3 regions of the Serratia sp. Sp408 genome follow, and region 3 is predicted to be linked to each of the others. Evidence: predicted binding sites of a transcription regulator. Region 3 holds the regulator's gene; each other region holds the start of a gene.
What was found. The regulator LexA, encoded in region 3, represses DNA repair genes until DNA is damaged. The targets are predictions, from matches to a motif close to TNCTGTATGTACATACAGNA.
Positions count from the first base shown of each region.

Region 1 (6,482 bases), on a different contig from region 3:
ACCGACGGGTTCAAGAACCTGATGGGTGATGTTATCCAGGGTGCCACCGGTGCGGTGGCCAGCCTGCCGGCCATGGCCATCCAGCGCGCCAACCCGGGTCTGTATGAAATGCTGACCAACGGGGTGCTGCAGGGCGGCGTCGCGTTCGACAAGGCGCAGCTCAACTGCCAGAACCTCTCCAAACGCATGATGGACATGGCCGATACCGGCGCCTGGAGCCAGGCGGCCGCAATGGAAGAGGCCAAGAGCCTGGTCAACAGCAGTGGTGGCGATGCCGTCCGCTCGATGAATGCGACGGAGAAGGTGACCGGTCAGTCCGGGCAGACCTGGATTGGCGGGCAGAAACGCGGCGGCTCTGGTCAGCCGGCCATCAAGCCGACCCATGACCTGGCGGCTGCCGGCTACAACATGATGAATGCGCTGCCCGTAACCAGTACCTCCGGTGTGTCCGGCAGCAGCTGCACCGGCGGTGCCTGCGCCAAATATGCCAGCAGCGAGGAGGCCGCGGCCGCAGTGGTGAAAGTGGTGGGCGACACGTCATTACGCACCTGTAAGGACGCGTCGCAATGCACCAGTGGCGAGGGCGATGAGCAGCCGGGCAGCACCGTGGCCGGCACCGGCTTTGCCCCGATGCTGGAAGAGGCGACGAAGGCCAATAATGAGCAGTTGGCCAAGTTGGTGAACGGTGCCGAAAAGCCCACCACCGCGAACCTGGCCAAACTAAAAACCGGCAGCCTGGCGGTGACGGCCGGTGTGGTGCGCGCGCTGCAGCGCGACCCGGATAATGCGGCTCTGGTCGGGCGTCTCGCCAGCGAGCTGGCGATGGCCGATACCATCGAGACGGCCTTCCTGATGCGCCGCATGATCACCACCGGCATGTCCGAGCCGAACGCGGCCGCACAGAAGGTGGCGATGCAAGACGGCGACCGCCGCATCGAAGCGCTGGACCGCGAAATCACGGCGCTGAAAAACGAGATGGAGATGAAACGTGAAATCTCCCGCAATGCGGTGCTGACCATTATCGATCGCGAGAACAACCGTGCCGAAACCAACCCGCAGCGTCAGTCTGCAGACAGCCCGGATACCAAGTTTAATCAGCTGGCCGTGCCGGAAACAGACCAGTGAGTGTGGAGACATTTATGACGAAATCAGAGAACAAAGACCTGCTGCCCCGTCGGGGCGGCAGGTTTGCCCGGGGAGTCAAACGTTTCCTGCAGCTGTTTGCCATGCTTGTGGTCGCCATGGTCATGGCGCTGGGGCTCGCGCACTGGGGCGTTACTCACCCCGGTGAAACCGCAGCGCTACGTAGCTGGGTGCATAGCACCCGTTACGGCTGGCTGTTCTGGCGTCTGGCGCTTTATGCGGCGCTGGCCTGGGCATTCTGGAAAATCTGGCATGCACCCGGGGTTAAACCGGAACATCGTCAGCCCCTCAAGCGTATGGTCATCGCTTGCGCGCTGTTTGCCCTGGCGTGTGAATACTCCATCTTTGGTGGAGGGCTGACGCTATGATGACCAAAAGTTACCTGGAGTATTTCCTGACGCTGCTCGGCTGGATCGTGAACAACGGCCTGTGGGAGCTGCTGATCAGTACGGGGTTATTCGTGCTGCCGCTGCTGTTCAAGGTTGTTGGGATCTGGTTGAAGGTCCGGGAAGAGGGGGAGGATGAAGGTAACAAGGGGATGCTGTCCCTGCCGCGCATCGAGAACCTGCTCTATGGTGCATTTTTCGTGATGCTTGCCTGTTGCCTGCCGCTGATGAATGTCAGCCTGGACACCATCAAGTATGACAGCAGCCGGTCGAGCACCTGCGGCACCTGGACACCGAAGAAACCGGATGAGACGGGGTATGCGAATATCATGTCGAGCATGAACGGTCAGACGGCGAAGGTGCCGGTGTGGTGGCTGGTCGTGCATAAATTGTCGAAGGGGTTCACCGCGGTGGCTGTAGCTAACATTCCGTGTCGGCCAGATCTGCGACAAGTCCGTTTTGAGGTTCAGCACAGCCGGGTCAATAACCCGGCGCTGGCGAAGGAGCTGCAGGACTTCACCAATGACTGCTATGCGCTGGCATTGTACACCTGGCAGAACCGTGACCAGGGGCAGACGACGGACAAGGCGACGCTGCGTGATATCGAGTGGCTGGGGTCGAAAACCTTCCTGAACGGCGGGTACTACAACAACCTGCAGTCGAAAACGCCGCGCGCCAGTTTCCCGTGGAACGAATCACGGGACAGTGGCCGGGCTAACACTGGGCGAGGTGGTTATCCGACATGCAGCGAGTGGTGGTCGGCGGCAGACACCGGCCTGGAAGATCGGGTGGTGAAGCAGGTCGATCCGGGCGTGATGTTGCGGATGTCTGCAGCGCTTAAAATGATGGGACAGGCAGACGCGGACTACAAAGAAGCCGTGGTACGTCGTCTGGTCAGTCCGGATAACCTGACAGTCTCTCAGGGAGGACGAGCCTATGCCGGCTATGGCGGCAACGCTGATTTCACCATGGACAACTCGGTTAACCGTGTCGCATCAACCGGTGGAACCGCGCTGGGAAGCCTGGCGGCATTCCCTGCCTTTGATGCGATGCGCCAGGCGCTGCCGATGGTGCAGGCCGTCCTGCTGATGGCGGTGTATATCATGATCCCGCTTATCCTTGTCTTTGCGACGTATGAGTTTAAGGCGGTGATCACCGTGACGTTCGTGGTGTTCGCACTGAACTTCCTGACGTTCTGGTGGGAATTGGCGCGCTGGCTGGACAGCTGGTTGCTGGAAGCTCTTTACGGTTCGGATACGCACAGCCGATGGAACGTGGCCGGTTTCCAGAACAGCTCTGATGATCTGATCATGAACATCGTTATGGGGGCTATGTTCATCGTCTTGCCTACATTATGGGTTTCCGCTTTAGGTTGGGCCGGAATTCGAGCTGGAGCCTTGTCAGAAATGCTTTCAGGGGGAGCCAAGCAAGCACAAAACAGTGGTGGAAAGGCGGTAGACGTCGCTACTAATGCTGTATTGCAAGGGGGCAAGAAATAGAATGAGAACGGGGGGCTTTCAGTCCCCCTTGACTGGTTTAATCGTCATCTCTGAATCCTCCCATATAATGCCCATAACCTTCAGGGCCATTTCTGTAGCCATCGTGCAAGTTGCTTTCATCATCAGATGTAGATTCAGTTAATTGAGCATTGCTTAGATCCGCATTTTGGAGGATAAAAGCGATTGCCCATATGAAGAGTAAACTGCCAGCAATGGCCAGTCCCCCTAGTAATGCTGCGGTAAGGGAACCGAAAAGTGCAATAGCTATAGGTATATGACCAGCCCAACCTGGTAACTTATAGCTACGTGCTTTAGACACGCAAACGTTATCCCACTGAAGAATGGTACCTTTAATTCGCTTCCACAGGTTTGCCATGCGAACCCCACGCTGATAGGCGTGGTGCTGTGTTGTATTGTTCATCATCACTCCTTAACCAGGTGATAGCCTAACCTCATCCTAGCTTAAATAACATTCAATTGCTATTTGCCTGGTTCCTCTGATGGTAAGCGACCAAGCCTGTCTTTTTGAGCACGATGATGCGCCAGACGTTCTTTGAAATAAGCCCTCAGATGTTCAGGCTGCTCAGCTTCGACCAGCTCGGCGATCACCGGCATATTGTAGCGTTCCTTGAAGGCAACGCCGCCGGCAGCCAGGTCGACGTTCACCTTATCCATATCCTCTTTGGACAAGTTGGCCAGGTAGTATGAGTGGGTCATCGTCAGGTCTCCTTTTTCTCATTGTAACTCATCGCGTTGCTGCTCTTGCCTGATTTCTCCCTTGTCATAGCAAAATTCTTATCATTATACTGTATGTATGTACAGTTTATTTATAGAGGTGAGCTATGTATCTGATGGCTTATAACCCTCCTGAAATGAAAGAAGATTCGCAGGGGAAGAGGACCGGTGTCCCGATTTTTTGTGACGGGGTATCGTGCGGCTTCCCGTCGCCGGCGCAGGACTATATCGAAAAGCGCCTGTCACTGGATGACTTCTGCATTCGGTATCCGGAGAGCACATACCTGGTACGTGCTGAGGGTAATTCGATGCAGAACGCCGGCATTCGTGATGGAGATCTTTTGGTTGTCGAGTGCATTCGCCAGGCGCGCCACGGTGACATTGTTATTGCGGCCGTTGACGGTGAGTTCACCTGTAAACGACTCCAGTTGCTGCCGGCCAACCCGGAAAATTCACCGATCCCCCTGACGGAGGATGTCGACACCGTAGTGTTTGGCGTTGTACGCCATCTCGTCCACAGCTTTAAATCACGGGATTCCTAACCATGTTTGCCCTGGTTGATGTCAACAGCTTCTATGCATCCTGCGAGACCGTATTTCGGCCGGATCTAAGGGGGAAACCAGTCGTGGTTTTGTCCAACAATGATGGCTGTATTATTGCGAGATCGGCTGCCGCCAAACGGCTCGGATACAAAATGGGGGATCCCTGGTTCAAGGTGGCCAGGGAGGCCGAGCGCAGAGGCGTAGTGGCCTTTTCCAGCAATTATAGTTTGTATTCTGACATGTCTGACAGAGTCATGACTATTTTGCAGCAACTGACCCCTTGCGTCGAAATATACAGTATTGATGAGGCATTCTGTGATCTCACTGGGATGAGAAGGCTAACCGCGCTGGATGAGTTCGGCCAGCAGCTGCGTGAGCAGATACGGCGCCGCACGCATCTGACTATGGGAGTTGGGATAGGCCCGACGAAGACGCTGGCCAAGCTGGCCCAGTACGCCAGTAAACGTTGGCCAGCGACAAAGGGGGTCGTTGACTTGAGTTGCCGGCAGCGTCAGGAAAAGCTGATGGCCCTGGTGCCGGTAGAGGAGGTCTGGGGGATCGGCAGACAGTTGGCCAAAAAGCTGCAGTTGATGGGGATCGACACTGCGCTGAAACTTTCCAGGCTCTCGCCGGCATTCGCACGCAAACAGTTTTCCGTAGTGGTCGAAAGGACCGTTCGGGAGCTGAACGGAATATCGTGTCTGGGCTTGGAGGAGTTTGCGGCGCCTAAAGAACAGATCATTTGTTCCCGTTCTTTTGGTGAAAAACCAACGGATGAGGACAGCGTGCACCAGGCAATTTGCGCTCATGCTGAGCGTGCAGCTGAAAAGCTACGGGCAGAGCACCAGTATTGCAAAAGGATCGGTGTTTTTGTCAGTACCAGCCCATTTGCTGAAAATGAGATATTTTATAAGAACCAGGCTTCAACCGAATTAGCCGTTGCGACTTAAGATACCAGGGACATCATTGGAGCTGCGCTCAAAGCGTTAGAAGCCATATTTATCCCGGGGCATCGTTATCACCGGGCTGGCGTAATAATGACTGACTTCCGTAGTGAAAAGGTATCCCAGTTGACATTATTTGATGAATATCAACCCCAGCATAATGGTGATAAATTAATGGAGCTATTGGACAAAATAAATGGCTCAGGAAAAGAGAAATTATAGTTTGCCTGGCAAGGAATACAGAGTGCGAATGCTGACTGGAAAATGCGACGTGGAAAGCTGTCTCCGAGTTGGACAACAAAATCTTCTGATTTTCTTAAGGTTCATTGATAAATGTTAATGGGGGCACGTTAATACATCGCTTACCCCCTATTCAGGGAGGGTGTTAGATATATTCGCTGGCGATGCCAATAATAACACATAATGCGTGTAGTGCGATAGGTAGCGCTAAACCTTTGCTATAATATCTGACCGTGAAAAAATAACGGATACAGTAAACATCAGTATTTGTGTTTGGATGGAATACTGACTGTGCATCCATGCGAATACTGTTCATACTATTATCCCGCCAGCAATGTATCCTAATCTCTCACCCAGTAGGTTTAGGAATGAGCTCAAAAATATTCCGCGAAAGATTAATTCTTTCAAGATAGAGGTGAGTATTATTGTGCTTATTACTCTTACAGCAATTTCTTGTGAGCTTAACCCTTTTAAGAAATTTTGCATGTAAGGTTCGTCTGGCGTTAAGTAATATGCTGCTGTGTAAGAGGCCAGGATCGCAAGAGCAAACCAGGTCGATCGAGGATTGACTTTCCCAAGCGATATCCGGTTACCCTAGAGGGAGTTATTTAGAACGTTAACGAGTGATATGGCAAACATTATACCTATTACAGTTTTAGTGATGGATAACCCCAGAAAAGAGAAATGAAGTGTTTTCAGTAACCACAAGTTTAATAAAATACTGTCTTAAAAGAACATAAAGAATGCAATGGATGCGACTCCATAAAGAAGAATGCTGAAATTAGTTATTAACGAAATCATATCACTCACTTTGGGTAATCGGATGTGATGGGAACATTACCAAATAACAGATAAATGTCTACAGCCTATTTGACGAACATTGTTCTGATTGCTAGGATGACCGCGTTGTACTGTCGTCTATGGACGACCATCCAATGTCTCAGCACTCTGTGAGAGACGCCTTCGGGTGAGTGCCAGCCAATGTTTCAAGTG
Region 1 is NZ_JBXUFT010000012.1:19,152-25,633, forward strand. Features, by position in the region: gene AC2AXP_RS22095 (integrating conjugative element protein) at 1-1,125, shown strand, start outside; gene AC2AXP_RS22100 (hypothetical protein) at 1,140-1,511, shown strand; gene AC2AXP_RS22105 (conjugal transfer protein TraG N-terminal domain-containing protein) at 1,508-3,028, shown strand; gene AC2AXP_RS22110 (DUF3742 family protein) at 3,066-3,452, opposite strand; gene AC2AXP_RS22115 (DNA polymerase III subunit theta) at 3,509-3,745, opposite strand; gene umuD (translesion error-prone DNA polymerase V autoproteolytic subunit) at 3,880-4,305, shown strand; partial or broken gene umuC (translesion error-prone DNA polymerase V subunit UmuC) at 4,308-5,579, shown strand.
Region 1: a site for LexA is predicted at 3,833-3,852, ahead of umuD (translesion error-prone DNA polymerase V autoproteolytic subunit). Genes of this name have one in related genera too.

Region 2 (6,482 bases), on a different contig from region 3:
CTGGATCAATGCTCATATGAATCCGGCGCTGGACAATCGGATGAAGCAAACCATCCGCGCCCGGCGTAAACGTCATTTTAACGCAGAACATCAGCATACGCGTAAAAAATCTATCGATTTGGAATTTTTAGTTTGGCAGCGACTGGCGGCATTGGCTCGTCGGCGTGGCGTAACGCTGTCCGAAACCGTGGTGCAGCTGATTGAAGATGCTGAACGCAAAGAAAAATACGCCAGCCAAATGTCATTGTTGAAGCAGGATTTGAAAGCGATCCTGGGCAAGGACGAAGAATAATCACAAGATTGTGTTTGATAAATCAACCCGGCGAATGGCCGGGTTTTTTATTGCCGGTCAGACGCGTCAAAGCGAAAAAAAACCCCGCAGAGCGGGGTTTTTTATTAAGAAGCGGTAACTTAAGCCTGTGGCTGAGTTACAACGTCTTTGATACCTTTAACTTCGATTTCTACGCGACGGTTAGGCGCCAGGCATTCGATCTGTGCTTTGGTAGCACGACCGTTTTTGTAGCCACAGCTGTCGGTAACCTGGTCAGCTTCGCCCATGCCACGTGCAGAGATTTTGTCAGCAGGGATACCTTTAGATACCAGGTAATCTACTACGCTGCGAGCACGAGCTTCAGACAGTTTCTGGTTCGCTGCATCTTTACCAACTGGGTCAGTGTAGCCCAGAACAACTACGGAACCGTCTTTAGGATCCATAGAGCTCAGTTGGGTGTACAGCTGATCCAGAGCCTGCTGGCCTTCTGGTTTCAGAGAGGATTTACCGAAGTTGAACAGAACGTCAGACTTCAGAGTGAAACGCTTGGTTTCAACCACTGGAGCCGGAGCTGGTGCTGGTGCCGGAGCAACAACATCGTCCTGGCCGAAGCGGTAAGAAACGCCCAGGCTCAGCATGGTGTTGTCTGGACGCGCGCCAACGGTACCTGCGTCGCCGATGTTGCTAACGAACTGGTAATCCAGGCGAGTAGCCCAGTTTTTGGTCAGTGCGTATTCAACACCAACAGCAGCCAGCGGAGAAACGCCGGTGTCGTGGTTGCTCAGACGCTCGCCAGTACGGCCGTAGTTAGCTTTAGAGTCTGCACGCCAGATCATGCCACCCAGACGGGTGTAGATGTCCAGGTCGTCAGCAATTGGGTAGCTCAGTTTAGCTGCCAATTGAACGCCCTGCGCTTTGAAAGCACCGTTGTTCACGCTGCCTTTGTAAGGCATACGGCCAAGCCAGTCATAGCCCAGCTCGAAGCCCAGGTATTGGTTCGCTTGGTAACCCAAGAACGCACCAGCACCCAGTTGGCTTTCATGAGTAGGACCGTTGCCGATACCTTTCTCATAACCGTTGCCGTAGAAACCTACGTCGTGATACTGGGACCAGCCCAGTTTGGCACCGGTGTACCAGGTGTTATCTTTTGGGGCGGCTTGCGCTACGGTAGCGAAACCAGCCAGTGCCACTGCTAATGCGATAGCTGTCTTTTTCATTTTGCGCCTCGTTATCATCCAAATAGGCAATGAGCTTTAAAGCTAATTTTTAAGCCCTTGGTTAAATTCCTTCGCCAAGGTTTATGCCCTCGTTTGTTACTCTGCCAGTTTTTCTGGCGTTATAGAGCAACCTTGGCGATGTAAAGTCTACAACGTGGCGCGAAAGTTACAAGTGTGATGTGATAAAGCTCTAAAAAAAAACGCAGAATTGTACATATTTGCTAACATTTTCTGGTCATTTTTTAGCCATGCCTTGCTGCAAAATGCAGTGCGGAACCGCAGCCGCTCTCGTTTTGTGACTGATCTCTAGAAGGTTCCGCTGCTGAAGAAGAAAAATAATGAGAAAACTCCTAAATTCACTCAATGATACAAAGAAGAGTGAATTTTTAAGGTCGAACACTGTCCTTGGTTCGAGTTTGTGACGGGTTGAGGACGCATGATAAAGCCGTAGGCATTTCCCAACTCGGCCGCACGACGTAATTTTAGCCTATCTTCATCCGTCAGGTCGGGTAACCAACCTAAAACCACGCTGTAATTTCCCGTCAACAACGCTTTTTCCATGGCTTCGACCGTATTTAGCGGGCTGATTTGGCTCAGCTGCACCACTTTATCGATCGGCAAGCCCGACTGCTGTAGCCAGCGTTTGCTCAATTTCTGCTGTGGCGTCAGCCATAATAGCCAACGCGATTGCATGCCCAGTTGCTGCAATAAAGGCAGTAACAGTTGCGCTACTGCGGGTTGATGCTCGTTGTAAACAAGTTCACTGATAAGACCATTTTCGTTGTTCGCGCCGGAAACCGGGGCCGAGTGATTCATTGCACGCGCGCTGTGGCTGAAATGGGGTTGGTAGAGTGATTGAGTACGCATAAAGTATCCCGCCGTAGTGTTACTGTATGCATATACAGTACATGCGGTCAGTCAGAAGATCAACCCAATTTTTAGTAACACCTCGCAGATTTGCGATTATTTTTTGAGCTGGAGGCTTTTCTCATTGGCACCGTCGGGTTTAATGCGTATTTTTTCTAATTACTTGTTCCCGTTACTTTTATTCTATTGACACAGGCAATGGTTTGCCGCAAATGACCGAGGGATAACCTTATGCAAGGAACAACGAACGCCAGAGTAGCCCAGGCTAAAGCCTGTTTTTCCGCCCTGGGGAGAATAACCACCCGCTCACAGTTTGGCGGCTACGGGTTGCTGGTCGACGGCATCATGTTTGCCGTGGTCGCCGAAGGCGAAATGTATCTGCGTGCGACCAGCAGCCTCGAAAGCGTGTTCCGTGCGCGCGGCATGGCAAATATGGTGTATTCGAAGCGCGGTGCACCGATCGTCATGCGTTATTACTACGTCGACGAGGCGTTATGGCAACAGCGACAAGAACTGTTTGCCCTGGCGTGGCAGGCGATGCGTGAGGCGCGCAAAGAGGTTCAGGTAAAAAAGCAGAGCCATGAACGGTTGAAGGATTTGCCGAATATCGACGCCGCGCTGGAGCGTCTGCTCTGGCGTAGCGGGATCTGCGGCGTCTACGAGCTGCGCCTGCAAGGGGCGAAAGAAACGTTCCTCAGATTGCAGCGAGAACAACGCCGCCTGGGGCTGAAGGTGCTGTTATCACTGGCCGGCGCGCTGGCCGGCTACCATCACGCCGCCTTGCCGACAGAGCTGCGCAGCGAACTGCTGACATGGTTTAACGCTGTCATCATACCGCCGCGTCAGGACAGTCTTTGCCCGTAGCGTTACACATAAGCGTATCCATCAGTGGCTGCCGCCGATCTGCGCATTGAGCGCGGTCAGTTCCGGCAGCAGGGCAAGCACCAAGCCAATCTGTTGCAATACCAGTTGTTCTTTGCTTTCCGGCTCGGGTGTTAACTGAGTGATACGCACGGACAGCGACTCCAGCGCCTGCGTGATGCGTTTGCCATCCTGTGCTTCCTGCTGTAGCGCACCGTCGACGTAACACACCGCATCATTAAGCAGTTGCAGTACTTCGGCACTGGCGAGTCGTTCCCGGTGAGCGCCCAGCGCGGAGATATAGCTTAATAAGGTATGATTGAGGCACAGCAGCCGGAAGGCGGCTTCCTGGGTGGTTTTATCTGCTTTGGGATCGGCCGACATATTGGAGATGACCGATGCCAGCTCTGCATCGCTGTTATGGGCATCTCGCCGTGCGATCCGGTACTGCAGGCCGTTATCTTTGCCCTGGTGGTATTGCACCATAATGGCGTCCAGATAACGGCAATCGGCATTCAGCGTTTTGCTGACGATGGCCGGCAGTTGGCGGAACTGCCAGTCCGGCCAGATAAAGGTTACCGCCGCCCAGGCAATGGCACAGCCCAGTAGCGTGTCGTAGACGCGTGGCGCGGCCACTTCAAACCCTTCGCCGAGCAGATTAAAGCACAGCAATACCAGCAGGGTGATAAACATCGTTGCGTGGGCGTACTGCACGGTACGGAAGGCAAAAAACAGCACGCCGCTGATCACGATCAGAATCAGTTGCCCTTCAACCGACGGTACAAAATACAGAATCGGCAGGCCGACCAGAATCCCGGCCAGCGTACCAACGATGCGTAATGCCAGGCGGCGGCGGGTAGCATTATAGTTGGGCTGGCAGACAAACAGGCTGGTGAGCAGGATCCAGTAGCCGTGCTGCATGCCGGTCAACTGGATAAACGCATAGCCGACGCACAGCACTACAGACATGCGGATTGCATGGCGGAACAGCGCCGACTGCGGGGTCAAGTGGCGACTGATGCGCAGGCGGATGTCACTCCAACCGGTAAGACGATCGTCTGACAGGCTGTTTTCTTCCGCCTGGCCATTGGCGAGTGCCTGTTCCGATTCGATATTGGCCAATTGGGCATCAATGGCGCGCAAATTGGTCAACAGATGCGACAGTGCTTTAGTCAGTTCGCGGTTCTCCGTGACGAGCGTCAGGTGCGAGAGGGCCTCTTCAATGCGGTGAAACGCCGGTTCGAAGCGATTATTGTGCTGATATTTCTGCCGTAGCAGGATCGACTGCGCCAGTTGCTGGCAGGCACGCGCCTGCATGCTGAGCAAACGTTGGAAGCGGAACAGAATATCGCTGTGGCGAAACTGCTTGCTCAGCGCCTGATATTGCACATGGGACGAGCTGGCGCGCTCGTGAATATCTTGCGCGACGAAGTAATAGTGCAGAGTACGGCGGGTACCACGCTGGCCGCGGTCGCCTTTCAGACGGGTAAGTAGAGAAACCTTGGTTTGATTCAGGGTGCTGACCAGTGCGCTGTTGGCCATCGCCACATCCATCCACGGCAGATCGGCGTCCTGTTCGGCGTCGGGGTCGAACAGATTGGCCTTGGCATCGAGATAATTCGCCAACTGTTGATAGCAACGCGCCAGGTTTTCCTGTAACGGGCGGATCGGGAACACCAGATGACCGATCAGCGTCAGCAGGTTGTACCATAGCGCGCCGAAAATCAGCAGCATGGGTTGTTGATACCAGGCTTCATACATCGAGGCGCCGAGCATGGTGTATACCGCAATCAGCAATGCGCCAAAGGCGATGGTGGCGTAGCGTTGCCCCAGAGCGCCCAGCAGAATGAATGCGCAGGTTGAGCTGGTCAGCCCAAGGGCGAACAGCCAGGGGTGGGGAAACAACAGTTCAATTGACGCCGAGGCGACGAAAAAACACACCAAGGTAATCAGCAAGTTGCGCAGCCTGCCGGCCAGCCGATCGTCCAGGTCGGTCAAGGCGGCGGCCACCACGCCGAGCGTCAGTGGAATGGTGAGTTTTTCCATGCCCAGCCACCATGGCACAGCCGCCGTGCCGGTGAGCGCAATCAATATGCGTAGGTTATAAAGCAGATTACTGTTATAGGCATAGCGGCGTATGGCCGGTGCAAAAGCGCGCACAAAAAATCCTCGGGCGTAGAGACAATTAGCGTTGCTGGTAGTGGCGACGCGCGTTTTCGCTGCGCGCCTGCTGCGCCATTTCGACCGACACAACGCGGCGCCCGACCGGCCACAGCGCGATGGCGGCGATTTTAAAGTTGGCGATGCCAACCGGAATGCCGATAATGGAAATGCACTGCGCGATGCCTGCGGCGATATGCGACAGACACAGCCACCAGCCGAACAGGATCAGCCAAACGATATTCAGCAGTGAACCGCCGGCGGAAATCAGCGCGTTGCTTTTCTCCGGGTACAGCTCGTTCACGTGGATAGCTTCATTGCCGTAGGGCAGAAACGACAGCTTGGTGATTTCCCAGCAGGAGCGGGTGAGCGGCAGGGTGAAAATCAGTACGATGCTGACCAGGGTGGCAAACAGCCAGGCGAGGGTGGTAAAAAAGCCCCCTAACACAAAATTAAGAATATTCAGTACAGTACGCATAGTCGTCAATCTGCTCTAATGATGGCCAAACCGCCAGGCGGTTGCGTTTGCTATCAAAACGCAGAATCTATTCTACCCTTTTTTTAGCGCTAGAGTGCCACTGCTTATCGCAGGTAAACTGGCAAACATCCAATCTCAACATAGTCATGGCGCGCCAATATGGAACTTAAAGCGACATCGCTGGGGAAACACCTGGCTCAGCATCCTTACAACCGTGTGCGGTTGTTGCATGCCGGGGTTGAGGTGAGCGGTGAAAAACACCAATACTTGATCCCTTTCAATCAGTTGATCGAAGTCAGATGCAAGCGTGGCATCGTCTGGGGTGAACTGGAGTTCGAACTGCCGGATGAGAAAGTGGTGCGTTTGCACGGTACCGAATGGCAGGAAACGCAGCGTTTCTATCACTATCTGCAGCAGGCCTGGCAAAGCTGGAGCGCTGAAATGAGCGACGTCAGCGCCGGTGTTTTGCAGCAGCAGGTGCAGAGTATTCAGCGCATCGAACAGCAGGACCACTGGTTCAAACGTTCGCAATTGGGCAAGCTGCAACAGCAGATCCGCCAGGCGTTTGAGGCATTGCCGATGCCGGTGGACCGACTGGAGGCCTTTGACAATTGCCGTGCCGACTACC
Region 2 is NZ_JBXUFT010000001.1:850,061-856,542, forward strand. Features, by position in the region: gene matP (macrodomain Ter protein MatP) at 1-292, shown strand, start outside; gene ompA (porin OmpA) at 412-1,488, opposite strand; gene sulA (SOS-induced cell division inhibitor SulA) at 1,849-2,355, opposite strand; gene AC2AXP_RS04025 (TfoX/Sxy family DNA transformation protein) at 2,587-3,219, shown strand; gene yccS (YccS family putative transporter) at 3,241-5,376, opposite strand; gene AC2AXP_RS04035 (YccF domain-containing protein) at 5,402-5,854, opposite strand; gene helD (DNA helicase IV) at 6,014-6,482, shown strand, end outside.
Region 2: a site for LexA is predicted at 2,376-2,395, ahead of sulA (SOS-induced cell division inhibitor SulA). Genes of this name have one in related genera too.

Region 3 (6,482 bases):
TGAAACGGGTCAGCAACCTGCCGCAGGTGGTGCTGGGCGCGGCGTTCGGCTGGGGGATCCCAATGGCCTTTGCGGCGGTCAGCGAAGCCTTGCCGCTGAGCTGCTGGCTGTTGCTGTTGGCGAATATCTGCTGGACGGTAGCGTACGATACGCTGTATGCGATGGTCGATCGTGACGACGACCTGAAAATCGGCATCAAGTCCACTGCCGTGCTGTTTGGCCGCCATGACAAGCTGATCGTCGGCCTGTTGCAGTTCGCCACGCTGTTACTGTTGCTGTCGGTCGGCTATCTGTCGCAGTTGGGTGGCGCGTTTTATTGGTCGCTGCTGCTGGCGGGGGCGCTGTTTATTCATCAGCAACGGCAGATCGCCACGCGCGATCGCGATGCCTGCTTCCGGGCGTTTTTGCATAACAACTACGTTGGGTTGGTGGTGTTTATCGGTATCGCGCTGAGCTATATCTGACGCGCTGACGCCATAAACGATGCAGATAAAAAAGGCACCCGCGTGGGTGCCTTCTTCGTGGTAACGACCGATTACTCGTCTTCTTTGGGCTCTTCCACCGCTGGCGGCAAGGCGTTTCCGTCCGCCGGCAGGCTGACGCTCTCAATGGTCAACTTGATTTCCGGCGTGATCAGATCGCTCAACATGCTGTAAACCTCCATGGTGTGCTCACGGATCGCATCGCCAATATCATTGATATAGCCTTCGGCGCGTAGCGTGGCCACCAGGGTGGAAAATACCGCCTTGTCGAAGAACTCCGGGGCGTTGATGCCGTGCAGTACCGACAGACGCTGCGCCATGATACGGCTCTCTTTCTCCAGCGCGCCACGGTTGATGCTCGGGTTGGCGCTCAGGATCGACAGCGTGATGGCGTAGCGTTGCAGCGTTTCACGCACGCCGGCTGCCAGCAATTGCAGCGGACGAATGCGTGCCGAGTTGAGCACCAGCTCCTCGCCCTGGTCGCAGATCAACCGCTGGCGAGCCAGTTCGTCGACCAACGTATTCAACACCGCCGGCAATTGGTCGGTATCGTAATGCAGGAACAGTTCAGCTTTCAGCATCGGATAAATCAGGCTGATTTGGCGTAACAGTTCGCTGCGCGAGACGCGGCGATGGTGCATCACGATAGAGGCGATCAGCGACGGCAATACCAGCAAATGATGGATATTGTTGCGGTAATAGGTCATCAACACCGCCTGCTCGCGTGGCAGAATGATGATATCGCCGATGTTGTCCTTCTCTACCTCGAACTTGTTCATGTTGAGCGCGTGATCCAGCAACGCCTCTGCCGACTGCTGCGGCACGGTGACATCACTGGCGTAAGGCACGTTGCGCATCAGCTGCAGGTAGCACTCCAGTTGCTCAATCAACTGCTCGCGTGTCAGCGAACGCTGGCGTGAAGCCAGCAGTGCAGTGGAGCACAGATTCATGGCGTTGGCGGCGGCGGCATTGTTGATACGTACCATGATCTTGCCAGCCAGATCGTTGACCGTTGGTGTCAGCCAGCTTGGACGCTGTGCTTCGATCGGGTCGATCGACTCCCGCCACTGCGGCACGTGCTGATTGAGGTACGAGGTCAACGGCAATGGATCGCCAAAGTTGACGTAACCCTGGCCGAGGTTGCGCAGTTTACGCAGACCGCGCAGCATCTGCAGCAGGCTTTCTTTTTCTTTGGTGGCACCACGTAGTTCTTTGGCGTAGGTACCGACTTCCATCACGTGTTCGTAACCGATGTAGATCGGCACCAGGGTAATCGGGCGGGTGCCGCCGCGCAGCATCGCCTGGATGGTCATCGACAGGGTGCCGGTTTTGGGTTCCAGCAGGCGTCCGGTACGCGAACGACCGCCTTCAACGAAGTATTCCACCGAGTAGCCGCGGGTGAACAGTTCGCCGAGGTACTCGCGAAACACCGTCGAGTAGAGCTTGTTGCCCTTGAAGGTGCGGCGAATAAAGAACGCGCCCAGACGGCGGAAGATCGGCCCGGCCGGCCAGAAGTTAAGATTGATACCGGCGGCAATGTGCGGCGGTACCAGCCCCTGGTGGTACAGCACGTAAGACAGCAGCAGGTAATCCATATGGCTGCGGTGGCATGGCACATAGACGATTTCATGCCCGTCCTGCGCCAGCTGGCGCACGCGTTCGGCGTTGGTGACGTTGAGGCCCTGATACAAGCGGTTCCAGGTCCAGCTCAGCACGCGATCCGACAGGCGCACCGTTTCGTAAGAGAAGTCTGCCGCGATCTCTTCCATCAGCGCAATGGCGTTCTGCTGGGCCTTCTCGTGCGAAATCTTTTTGTTGCGTGCTTCGTCTTCTACCGCTTTTTCAATCGCTTTGGACGCCAGCAGCTTGTTGAACAGATCCTGACGTGCAGGCAGGCTAGGCCCGACTGCCGCCAGACGCTGCCGTGAAAAGTGCATGCGCGCCACGCGCGCCAGCTTTTGCGCGATAATCTTGTCGGTACCGTGCTCGGTCGCCATGCGGCGCAGAGACACCGTATTGGAGAAACGCACAAAACTGTCACGTCCCAGCCACAGTACGGCAAAGAACTTCTGCACACCGTTCAGTAGACGCAGATGCGGCGTACCGTGGCTTTCGCGCCCCGGCGAACGGCCAAACATCACCGAAACCGGCAGCATCTGAATATCGAGATCCGGGTTATTGCGGTGCAGGTCGAGATAATCGTGGAACAGTTTTACCGACTCTTCTTTCGGCGTGTAGTAGCGGAATACGCGCGGGCCATCGTGGATAAACACGTAGCTCGGCAGTACGGCGCCGTCGATCTCCAACGGAGTGAGCGGATCGGGCAGATCCTGCGCCAGGCACTGGGTGCGCAGCGTCAGTAAATCCGCCTTGGAATTATAAGGTAAAACATACAAAATCGGCCGTGAGGGATCCAACCCTAACTCCGTGACCGGATCTGAAGGGATAACCTTACTTCTTACCAACAGTTTTAGTGGTAAATTCAATAATTTATAATAAATTTTACGCCAACCTGACATAACAACGTGAAGCCTCTTGTTAGCAATGCGCCGCAAGCATACCAGAAACCGGGTAGCAGATCTGTGGTGTTAAAAAAACCAGAGCCGTTAAGATTATGACTTATCACTTATAAAAGGCACACCGCAACATGGCAAATCAAGCAACCGGTTTGACTCGCGTCATCAAAGCTTTCGGATATTCCTATAAGGGATTGACCGCCGCCTGGCAGCATGAAGCCGCGTTTCGCCAGGAACTGGTGGCGACCGTGCTGGCCATCATACTGGCGATTTGGCTGGATGTGGGTGCGATAGCGCGCATTTTATTGATCGGTTCGGTGGTACTGGTGATGATTGTCGAAATGCTCAACAGTGCGATTGAGGCGATCGTCGATCGCATCGGCACTGAACACCACGAGCTTTCCGGCCGCGCCAAGGACATGGGCTCGGCGGCGGTGTCGCTGGCGATTGCACTGGCGCTGTTTGTCTGGGTCAGCGTACTGTGGCAATACCTGGTTTGAGCGGCAGGCAATCGATGTTGCGCAGCACCTCGCTAATCCCTGATTTTTATTCATTCTCCAGTTCCCAATCCACGTTCACCTGTATATACTCACAGCAAGACTGTATAAACAAACAGGGGGCGGAATGAAAGCATTAACTACCAGACAGCAAGAGGTCTACGACCTGATTCGCGATCATATTTCGCAGACGGGCATGCCGCCAACGCGTGCCGAGATCGCGCTGCGTCTGGGGTTCCGCTCGCCTAATGCCGCTGAAGAACACCTCAAGGCCCTGGCGCGCAAAGGCGTCATCGAAATCGTCTCCGGCGCCTCGCGCGGCATTCGTCTGCTGATGGAAGATGAAGACGGCCTGCCGCTGATTGGCCGGGTGGCCGCCGGTGAGCCACTGCTGGCGCAGCAGCATATCGAAGGGCACTACAAGGTCGATCCTTCGCTCTTCAAGCCAAACGCAGACTTCCTGCTGCGGGTCAACGGCATGTCGATGCGCGATATCGGCATTCTCGACGGCGACTTGCTGGCGGTGCATAAAACCCAGGACGTGCGTAACGGCCAGGTGGTGGTGGCGCGCATTGAAGACGAAGTCACCGTCAAACGCCTGAAAAAACACGGTAATGTGGTAGAGTTATTACCGGAAAACAGTGAGTTTCAACCGATTGTGGTCGATCTTCGTCAGCAGAACTTCACCATTGAAGGCCTGGCCGTCGGCGTCATTCGCAACGGTGATTGGATCTAACTCGCAGTCCCCCGAACCTAATCGCCTCAGCCCGTTCTGGGGCGATGCCATCGTCAAAACATCACCATACCCAAGAGCTTTCAAGGCGTAGCCGGTAAATCGCTCCCCTTGCCAGAGCGTGGGTACCTACGGGAACATGTTACTATGCGCCTGCTTGCCACTTTCACCAGCGATACCGACAAAGCCCTGTGGCGTCTGGCGCTGCCGATGATCTTTTCCAATATCACCGTACCGCTGCTGGGGTTGGTGGATACGGCGGTGATTGGTCATCTCGACAGCCCGAACTATCTGGGGGGCGTGGCGATCGGTTCGATGGCAACCAGCTTCCTGTTCATGCTGTTACTGTTCCTGCGCATGAGTACCACCGGGCTGGCCGCGCAGGCGCTGGGGGCGCAAAATCCCCTGGCACTGGCGCGCGCCTTCATGCAACCGCTGATGCTGGCGCTACTGGCTGGTTTGGCCATTGTGCTGCTGCGTCATCCGTTGATCGACCTGGCGTTGAGCATCGTCGGTGGCGACGCCGAGGTGTTGGCGCAGGCCCGGCTGTTCCTGGAAATCCGCTGGCTGAGCGCGCCGGCCGCCTTGGCAAACCTGGTATTACTGGGCTGGCTGCTGGGCGTGCAGTACGTGCGCGCGCCGGTGATCCTGCTGATCGTCGGCAACCTGCTGAATATCGTACTGGATATCTGGTTGGTGATGGGGCTGGGCTGGAACGTGCAGGGCGCAGCCACCGCCACCGCCATTGCCGAATATGCCACGCTGCTACTGGGGGTGTGGCTCAGTTGGCGGGTGATGCGCCTGCGTGGTATTACACCGGCAATGCTGCGCCACGCCTGGCGTGGCAATCTGCGTCGCCTGCTGGCGCTCAACCGCGACATCATGCTGCGATCGCTATTGCTGCAGCTGTGCTTTGCCTCGTTGACCATCTTTGGCGCACGTCTCGGCAGCGAGGTGGTGGCGGTAAACGCGGTACTGATGAACCTGCTGACCTTTACCGCCTATGCGCTGGACGGTTTTGCCTATGCCGTTGAGGCGCATTCCGGCCATGCTTATGGAGCAAGGGACGATCGACAGCTGCGACGCATCTGGCGTGCGGCATGTCGGCAGGCATGTATGGTGGCGCTGGGCTTCGCGCTGATTTATGCCGTCGCCGGCCAGCACATCGTTGCTGCGCTGACGTCGTTGCCGGAGCTGCGCGCCCTGGCCAACCTCTATCTGCCGTGGCAGGTGCTATTGCCGCTGGCGGGCGTGTGGTGTTATTTGCTGGATGGTATGTTTATCGGCGCCACGCGCGGCGCGGAGATGCGTAATAGTATGGCGGTCGCCGCCGCCGGGTATGGCCTGACGCTGTTCACCCTGCCATGGTTGGGTAACCACGGTTTGTGGCTGGCCTTGGCGGTGTTTCTCGGCCTGCGTGGCCTGGCATTAGGCTGGGTTTGGCACCGGCACAGCGTGAATGGCACCTGGTTTGCCCACGCCGGTAGCCACTGACTTTGGCTATTCATTAGTTTCTTTGCTGTATTTTTTGCTTTTTGTTTATATCTGGTTACATTCCACCTTGATGCTGGAGCGGCGTTTAGTTACTGTTTTGTCGATTTTTTATCTGTAATTTGGTTTGTTAATGGTTTTTTGAACTGGTATTTTCCGTCGTTTGGTTGTCGGTGACTATAATTAGTCACGTGGCTGGCGAGTTATACGGTGATTTTATATTGCTGAGATAGCGTTAAATGGCCATAAATTTTAATCAGTTGGCGCCAGCCCGATTTATCTAAAACTGACTAACCACAGGTAACGGAGAGATTATGAACACAGATCAAGCCGACGGTAACTGGAAGCAGTTTAAAGGTAAAGTGAAGGAACAGTGGGGCAAGCTGACCGATGACGATCTGACGGTCATTGAAGGGAAACGTGAACAGCTTGTCGGTAAAATACAGGAACGTTACGGCTATCAGAGGGCGGCGGCCGAAGAAGAGGTCAAAGCCTGGGAAGATCAGAACAAGTATCGCTGGTAATCCGATCCGCCCGCGGTTGAACGCGGCGCTTTGACACCCCTTGGGCCAGCGTTCCCCCCTAGACGTCTTGGCCCATAGGTACAGGGACGTACCTGCCTGACTATTTCTTTTTAATCACGATGCTGTGGTCATGATTGCAATCGTGCTTACTGTCGCAAGACTCTACTTCAACACAGCCTGAGCACAGTCCATGGGCTTCCACCACGCTGTGGCGCAGGGCAAAACCGGACTCTTTTGCC
Region 3 is NZ_JBXUFT010000002.1:307,228-313,709, reverse strand. Features, by position in the region: gene ubiA (4-hydroxybenzoate octaprenyltransferase) at 1-464, shown strand, start outside; gene plsB (glycerol-3-phosphate 1-O-acyltransferase PlsB) at 536-3,001, opposite strand; gene AC2AXP_RS12255 (diacylglycerol kinase) at 3,130-3,498, shown strand; gene lexA (transcriptional repressor LexA) at 3,623-4,231, shown strand; gene dinF (MATE family efflux transporter DinF) at 4,376-5,722, shown strand; gene AC2AXP_RS12240 (CsbD family protein) at 6,034-6,243, shown strand; gene zur (zinc uptake transcriptional repressor Zur) at 6,344-6,482, opposite strand, start outside.